2 regions of the Rhizobium sp. P28RR-XV genome follow, and region 1 is predicted to be linked to the other one. Evidence: predicted binding sites of a transcription regulator. Region 1 holds the regulator's gene; the other holds the start of a gene.
The links. Region 1 encodes LexA, which represses DNA repair genes until DNA is damaged. Its sites were predicted from a motif close to TGTTCNNNNTGTGTTCNG; they were not measured.
Positions count from the first base shown of each region.

Region 2: the regulator LexA is predicted to act here: its motif matches at 1,855-1,872, upstream of recA (recombinase RecA).

Region 1 is NZ_JABAIG010000001.1:585,166-589,378, reverse strand. Features, by position in the region: gene HGP12_RS02845 (ComEC/Rec2 family competence protein) at 1-1,715, shown strand, start outside; gene lexA (transcriptional repressor LexA) at 1,696-2,418, opposite strand; gene HGP12_RS02835 (VOC family protein) at 2,817-3,704, shown strand; gene kdsA (3-deoxy-8-phosphooctulonate synthase) at 3,701-4,213, shown strand, end outside.
Region 2 is NZ_JABAIG010000001.1:324,177-328,389, reverse strand. Features, by position in the region: gene alaS (alanine--tRNA ligase) at 1-470, opposite strand, end outside; gene recA (recombinase RecA) at 643-1,728, opposite strand; gene HGP12_RS01535 (carbohydrate kinase family protein) at 1,968-2,912, shown strand; gene HGP12_RS01530 (pseudouridine-5'-phosphate glycosidase) at 2,959-3,885, shown strand; gene trpS (tryptophan--tRNA ligase) at 3,949-4,213, opposite strand, start outside.

The DNA.
Region 1 (4,213 bases):
ACACCGCAAATTCGCTGCTGGATAAGGCCGATATCTGGCTTGCCGGCCTGCGCAACGGCATCGGCGACAGGATCAGGGAAACCCTGCCGGGAGATACGGGCGCCTTCGCTGCGGCGCTCGTCACCGATGAGAGACGTGCGATCTCCAAGGATACGACCGAGTCGCTGCGAATTGCCGGTCTTACCCATATTATTGCAATTTCGGGGCTGAACATGGCGCTATCGGCCGGCATCTTCTATGTCGGCCTGCGCTATCTGTTCAGCTTGTTTCCGGGAGTTGCGCAGGCCTGGCCGACCAAGAAATTCGCGGCTTTCGGCGCGCTTTTGACGGTAACGGCCTATTACCTCATTTCCGGCTTCGGCGTATCCGCCGAGCGTGCTTTCATCATGATGGCGATCATGCTGGTGGCCGTACTTTTCGATCGGCCCTCGCTCAGCCTTCGCAATGTCGCGCTATCCGCCATCGTCATCCTTGTTCTGTCGCCGTCGCAGGTGCTAGGCCCAAGCTTCCAGATGTCCTATGCCGCAACGCTGGCGCTGGTGTCGGGCTATTCGTTATGGAAACGACGGCGGCACCGCGAAAACATCCTCTCGCGGATCCGCCTGTTAAGCCCGCTGCTCTTCGTCTCGCGCTTCTTCGGCGGCGTATTGTCGACCTCGTTCATCGGCGGCGCATCGACGGCCATCTTCTCGATCGAGCATTTTCACCGGCTGGCGACATATGGTCTCGCCGCCAACCTCGCGGCCATGCCGGTGGTCTCCTTCATTGTCATGCCGTTCGGCATGGTGGCAATGCTGCTCATGCCCTTCGGCCTGGACGGGCCGTTTTGGAAGGTCACCGGCGAGGGACTGGAACTCGTCATCGTAATCGCCAAAACGGTGGCCGGTTGGGGAGGCGACATCACCTTCGGCCGCCAACCCGGCTGGCTAATGCCGACCTTCATTGCCGGCTTCCTGATCATGACCGTGTTGCGGACCCGGCTTCGCCATTTGGGGCTGCTGTTGGTGCTTTCATCCACCGGCGTGGCGGCATTCGACTCCGGCGTGCCGAAGCCGGATCTGATGATTTCGGAAGATGGGGTCCTGGTTGCGCTGCGACAGGACGATATACTCGCCACAAATCGCGAAAGGCCGCAGGCCTTCATTTTCGAACAATGGCAGAAGGCACTGGTCGCAACCGAACACCAGCCGCCCACTATTCTCCCCAGCGATAGCCGGCTTCCGCAGATCAGCAAGACCGATCGCCACAAGCGACTGAGCAGCGAAGAACATAAGGCAGTCCGTAAGGCAATGGAGGAAGCGCTGGACCGGACGATGCAGGGAAGTTTCGCCTGCCAGAAAGGCGCATGGTGCGCAGCCATGCTTGATAATGGCGCTATCCTGATCACCATAGAAAACGCAGCCTATTTGCCGTCCGCCTGCGACACGGCAAATATCGTCGTGACCCCGATCCGACTGCGGCTCGATCATTGCCGCTCCGGAGCGATACTCATAACCGGTGCGACATTGCGCAAAACCGGGTCCATCGAAATGGCGCTCACCGCCGATAAGCCCGTTATCTCTGCCGCTTTCGAAAACCCGCAGCGACCATGGACCAGACACCGAACCTATGATTGGCGCACCGGCAAATTCGGTACACCACCTGCGCAGGTATCACCCGTCAACGGTAATCCAACTGTTAGTGATAACTCATCCGTCAATGATAACGACGAATAAGCCCTACCAGCTTGCCTTGAACCTTGACGCGGTCTGGCCCGAAGATGCGGGTTTCATAGGCCGGATTGGCGGCTTCCAGCGCGATCGAGGCGCCCTTGCGGCGGAAGCGCTTCAGCGTTGCCTCTTCGTCGTCAACGAGCGCAACGACGATATCGCCGGGATTGGCTGTCGTCGAATTTCGGATGATGACCGTATCGCCATCGAAAATTCCGGCGTCGATCATCGAATCGCCCCTCACCTCCAGCGCATAATGCTCGCCGGAGCCGAGCATGTCGGCGGGAACGGTAATGTCATGTGTATTGTTCTGAATGGCGGAAATCGGAACGCCGGCAGCGATGCGCCCCATGACCGGTACCGATACCGAACTGTTGTGGTCGTCGTTTGCAACCTTTGCCGGGGCTGGCGGCGCGACCGGCTGGGGTTTGCCGAGACTGCCTTCGATAACACTCGGCGAAAAGCCGCGGCGTGGCTGCAGGCTCGAATTATAGGCGTCCGGCAGCTTGATGACTTCGAGCGCCCGCGCCCGATTCGGCAGGCGGCGGATGAAGCCACGTTCCTCGAGCGCCGTGATCAGACGGTGAATGCCGGATTTGGATGCCAGATCCAATGCGTCCTTCATCTCGTCGAAAGATGGCGGGACACCGGACTCCTTCATCCGCTCGTGAATGAAGAGAAGCAGTTCCTGCTGCTTGCGCGTCAACATCGTCTTGGAACCCCAAATCAAGAAAAATCGTGAAACAAATCCAGAACGGACACTATATGTTCCATATGTGTTCTGCAAGTGCTTAAATTTCAGTAAAGCTTCGCCGGGTCTGTCAAATAATTGCCGCTATCGCACGGATCGCTTGAAATTCCTCGGGAATTATATCCGCGCTAATTCATCGATAAATATGAGAAATGCCGCTTTGTTCGCTTTATGGACGCTTCACGTCAATCCCGCTCGGCGCATGTGCGGATGGAGACGACGACTGTCGCATAAGCCGGCTACAGTTGAGAATTAGTGCGCCCGCGTTCTTCTGCGCGTTCACGGCTTTGGCTTTGGTCTTGAATTGAGCATTGTATGGGCGCAAATCTGTTCTTGCGGGCAAACAAGGGAGGACCATGACTTTGTCACCGCATCCGTTGGATCATCTCGTGCTGCCGACCGTCAACATCGCTCTGGCGCGCGAGCGCCTGGGCAAGCTCGGCTTCACGGTGGCTCCGGATGCCCGCCATCCTTTCGGCACTGAAAATGCCTGTGTCTTCCTTGCCGATAAGACCTATCTCGAGCCTTTGGGCGTGGCATCGCAGGAGCAATGCGAGACGAGTATTGCCGATGGCAACGTCTTCGTCGCGCGTGACCAGGCTTATCGATTCCGCGTCGCCGAGGATGGATTTTCGGCCGTGGTTTTCGGCACCGACGATGCCGTCGACGACGACGAGCGTTTCAAGGCGGCCGCGATCTCGGCCGGGCGCATGCTTGATTTCTCGCGGCCGATGAAGATGCCGGACGGAACGGAAACCACGGCCGGCTTTCGTCTCGCATTTGCGGCGGATCTGCGCGCGCCGGATTTCCTGGCCTTCTGCTGTCAGCGTATCAATCCGCTGCCGGCCGATCGTGGCGCGCTCGAACGTCACGAAAACGGCGTGACCGGCATCGCGCGGGTGGCGCTTTCCGCGCTGACACCAGCGGTGTATCGCGGCTTTTTCGAAGAGATCGTTGGTGGTCCGCGAGTCCTCGAGCACTCCTTCGGCTTGACGATCAAGACGGCCAATGTCGATCTCGAACTTTTGTCGCCGGAAGGAATGGAGGCATTCTACGATTTGCCGGTTCATACCAGCGATCCCGGGCTGAGGGCGCGCGCAATCCTTTTCAAAACGCGCGATCTTTCCGTGACATCGTCGCATTTCGCTGCTAACGGCGTCACCTACACGCGTAAGAACAATCGTATACTGGCAAGGCTGGCGCCCGGACAGGGCGCATTGTTCGCCTTCGAGGAGATAGCATGAGCACGAATTCCGAAGTCACCGTCGGCGAGGGTGCCTCCAAGGTCCTCTTTTCCAACACCGCCAAGCTGTCGCTGATTGCCGGCCCCTGTCAGATGGAGAGCCGCGACCATGCATTCATGGTCGCCGGAGTCCTGAAGGAGCTCTGCGGCAAGCTCGGCATCGGCCTTGTCTACAAGTCCTCCTATGACAAGGCGAACCGGACCTCTCTGTCAGGCAAGCGCGGCATCGGTCTGGAAAAATCCATGGAAGTCTTTGCCGACCTCAAGAAGGAATACGGCTTTCCGGTTCTGACCGACATCCACACGGAAGAGCAATGCGCCGTCGTTGCCAAGACGGTCGATATCCTGCAGATCCCGGCTTTCCTGTCGCGCCAGACCGATCTGCTGGTTGCGGCCGCCAAGACCGGCCGTATTGTCAACGTCAAGAAGGGTCAGTTCCTCGCGCCCTGGGATATGAAGAACGTGCTTGCCAAGCTCAATGAAAGCGGCAATCCGAACATTCTTCTGTGC
Region 2 (4,213 bases), 260 kb from region 1:
CTGGTGGCGATGCGGATGATCTTGTCGTCGGAAAGACCAGCGATCTTCTTCCAGAGATTATAGGCGTCGTCATCGGTATGATAGACCGTGACGAGCAGGCGCTTGGCATCGAGGCCGAATTCCTTGGTGATCAGGTTCCAGGCGAGCTCGATGGCGCGCTCCTTGAAATAGTCGCCAAAGGAGAAATTGCCGAGCATTTCGAAGAAGGTGTGGTGGCGCGCGGTGTAGCCGACATTGTCGAGATCGTTGTGCTTGCCGCCGGCGCGAACGCATTTCTGTGCCGTCGAAGCCGTCGTATAGGGACGCTGCTCCAAGCCGGTGAACACGTTCTTGAACTGCACCATGCCCGCATTGGTAAACATCAATGTCGGATCGTTGCGCGGTACGAGCGGGCTCGACGGCACGATCTCGTGGCCGTTTTTCTTAAAGTAGTCGAGGAAGGTCGACCGGATTTCATTCACACCGCTCATATGAGGCCCTTCAGTACTGCGCTCAGCAACTTGCGTCAAAGTCAGTGGCTTTTATCGTTCGCTCCCGGCGCTGTCCAGCCGCACGAACAAAACCGGCCGCACATCCGTTGGACAATGCAGCCGGTTTCGAATTTTAGTCTCACATCAAGTCCGGGATTGCCCCCGGAAGTTTTTATTCTCCAGAGGCGTCGCCATCGTCGGCATCGGGGCCGCCATTCTGCAGGAAGCGATCGGCGATCAGGCCGGCGTTCTGGCGCAGCGACAATTCGATTTCGCGCGAGAGATCAGGATTGTCGCGCAGGAAGATTTTCGCATTCTCGCGGCCCTGGCCGAGGCGCTGGCTGTTATAGGAGAACCAGGCACCGGACTTTTCGACAATGCCGGCCTTGACGCCGAGATCGACCAGTTCGCCGGTCTTGGAAACGCCTTCGCCATACATGATGTCGAACTCGACTTGCTTGAAGGGAGGCGCCATCTTGTTCTTGACGACCTTGACGCGAGTCTGGTTGCCGATCACCTCTTCGCGCTCCTTGACGGCGCCGATGCGGCGGATATCGAGGCGAACCGAAGCATAGAACTTCAGCGCGTTACCGCCCGTGGTCGTTTCCGGCGAGCCGAACATGACGCCGATCTTCATGCGGATCTGGTTAATGAAGATCACCATGGTCTTGGATTTCGAGATCGAAGCCGTGAGCTTGCGCAGCGCCTGGCTCATCAGGCGGGCTTGCAGGCCCGGCAGGCTATCGCCCATCTCGCCTTCTATTTCGGCGCGCGGCGTCAATGCCGCGACGGAGTCGACCACGAGAACGTCGACGGCGCCGGAACGCACCAGCGTATCGGTGATCTCAAGTGCCTGTTCGCCGGTATCGGGCTGCGAGATCAGAAGGTTCTGCAGGTCGACGCCGAGCTTGCGGGCATAGACCGGATCGAGCGCATGTTCTGCGTCCACAAAGGCGCAAATGCCGCCCTTCTTCTGGGCCTCGGCAATGGTCTGCAGCGCGAGCGTCGTCTTACCGGAACTTTCCGGTCCATAAATTTCGATGATGCGCCCCTTCGGCAAGCCGCCAATGCCGAGGGCAATATCGAGGCTCAGAGAGCCGGTGGAAACCGTTTCGATTTCGACCACGTTCTCGTTAGAGCCGAGCTTCATGATCGAGCCCTTGCCGAACGACCGCTCAATTTGAGAGAGTGCCGCTTCAAGTGCCTTGCTTTTATCCACCGATTTGTCCTCTACAAGCCGCAAAGAATTCTGAGACATCCGATCCACCTTTAGGTTATTGAAGCCGCTCTAGCAATGTCGCCGCCGATGAGAATTCTGTACTCTATTTGTTCTCTTGTCGCAAGGGCACAACAAGCAATTGAAAGAAAAAGGTAAAATGAATTCCGTTCTATTTTTGTTTTCTTCTTTCTTCCCAGGCACTTGCATGGCTGCGGCGGTGAATTGCGAGATGTTATCTACCAGTCCGATTCGTCCTTTCGACCGCTGAGGAAAACCATATGGCGAAGAAGATTCTCGTTCTCGGCGGTGCCCATATCGACCGGCGCGGCCGCATCTTCGGCGAGACGGCGCCGGGCGCCAGCAATCCCGGCGCATGGTTCGAAGAGCCTGGCGGCGGCGGCTTCAATGCGGCGCGAAATCTCGCCCGCCTCGGCTTCGACGTGCGGCTGATCTCGCCACGCGGCGGCGATCCCTCGGGCGAAATGGTGGCGGAAGCGGCAAGCCACGCCGGCATCGACGACCGACCCTTCGTCTTCCTCGATCGCAAGACGCCAAGCTATACGGCGATCCTCGAACACGACGGCAATCTTGTCATCGCCCTTGCGGACATGGAACTCTACAAGCTGTTCGTCCCGAGACGTCTGGCGATTCGCGCCGTTCGCGACGCCTTCGATGAGACCGATCTCGTTCTCTGCGACGCCAACCTGCCCGCCGAAACCTTGGCTGCGATCGCGGCGAGAGCGGCTCTGTGCGGCAAGCCAGTCGCCGCCATCGCGATCTCGCCAGCGAAGGTCGTGCGGCTGAAGCCGAGCCTTGCCGGCATCGATCATCTTTTCCTCAACGAAGCCGAGGCCGCCGCGCTGACGGAAAGCCGTCCGGAAGACCCGCTCGAATGGGTGAACGGATTGCGCGCGCTCGGCCTGCGCAACGGGGTTATCACGCGCGGCAAGCGCGAGCTGATCGCCTTTTCACGCGACGCCGTCGTCAGCCTGCAGCCGCCCATCGTCGACGATGTCGCCGATGTCACCGGGGCGGGAGATTCGCTCGCCTCGGGCGTTTTATCGGCCCTGCTTGCCAGTCATGATCTCGCAGAGGCTGTCCGCCACGGCGCGGCAGCCGCCGCGATCACTGTACAATCGCCCTTCGCTACCGCCGAAAATCTCTCACCGGAACTCTTGAAGACGATGTTGGCCCTTGTTCCCAAGGCCGAAATTCTGTCATGAAGCCTGCTCAAAACGCGTATACTGTTTCAGTGAATTGGAAACGACAATGACACAGCCTATCTCGCCACTACTTCCGATCTCCTATTCGAAGGAAGTCGCTGCCGCCAAGCTGCGCGGCGCCCCGCTCGTGGCGCTGGAATCGACCATCATTACCCACGGCATGCCCTACCCCGGTAATATCGAGATGGCCCGCAGCGTCGAGGCGATCATCCGGCAGGAAGGCGCAGTCCCGGCGACCATCGCCGTTATCCACGGTACACTCCATATCGGCCTCGAGCCGGAAGAGCTGGAAACGCTTGCCAAGACGGAAGGCGCGATGAAGGTCTCGCGCGCCGACATCGCTTTTGCGATCGCCGAGCGCCGCACCGGCGCCACCACCGTCGCCGCCACCATGATCGCCGCAGCCCGTGCCGGCATCAAGGTTTTCGCCACCGGCGGTATCGGCGGCGTGCATCGCGGCGCGGAAGAGAGCTTCGACATCTCTGCCGATCTCGAAGAGCTTTCGCGCACCGGCGTCATCGTCGTCTGCGCCGGTGCCAAGGCGATCCTCGATATTCCGAAGACGCTGGAAGTGCTGGAAACCCGCGGCGTGCCGGTCGTAACCTATGACAGCGCCGAATTCCCGGCCTTCTGGTCGCGCTCTTCGGGCCTGGCGAGCCCGTTGACGCTGAACAGCCCCGCCGCTATCGCCAATTTCCAGTCCACGCGCGAGCAGCTCGGCATCGATGGCGGCATGCTGATTGCCAATCCGGTGCCGGAAGCAGACGAAATTCCGCGCGAGGAAATGGAAATCTATATCGAGCGCGCCCTCGACAGCGCCGAGCGCGACGAGATTTCGGGCAAGGCTGTAACACCCTATCTGCTCAGCACCATCTTCGACATCACCGAAGGCCGCAGCCTCAAGACCAATATCGCGCTTGTCGAAAACAATGCGCGTCTGGCCGCTGAAATTGCCGTTGCTCTGGCGGAATAATTAGAGCTGCAATAAATAAAAGAACGGCCGGGCGCTTCAAAAGATCGTCCGGCCTTTCTTGTTTCAAATCAGGGAGAACAGGCCCAACGCGGCGCGCAATTCGGCAAGCGTCGCCTCCGTCCGCTCTTTCGCCTTTCTCGTCCCCTCGCGCATTATATCAAGGACATAATCAGGCTCGGCGGCAAAATACGCCCGACGCTCGCGGATCGGCGCAAGCAGCGCCTGCAGGATGTCCTCGAGATATCTCTTCAAGGCGACATCGCCGAGACCGCCACGACGATAATGCGCCTTCATGTCGTCGACCAACTGCCGATCCTCGCAGAAGGCA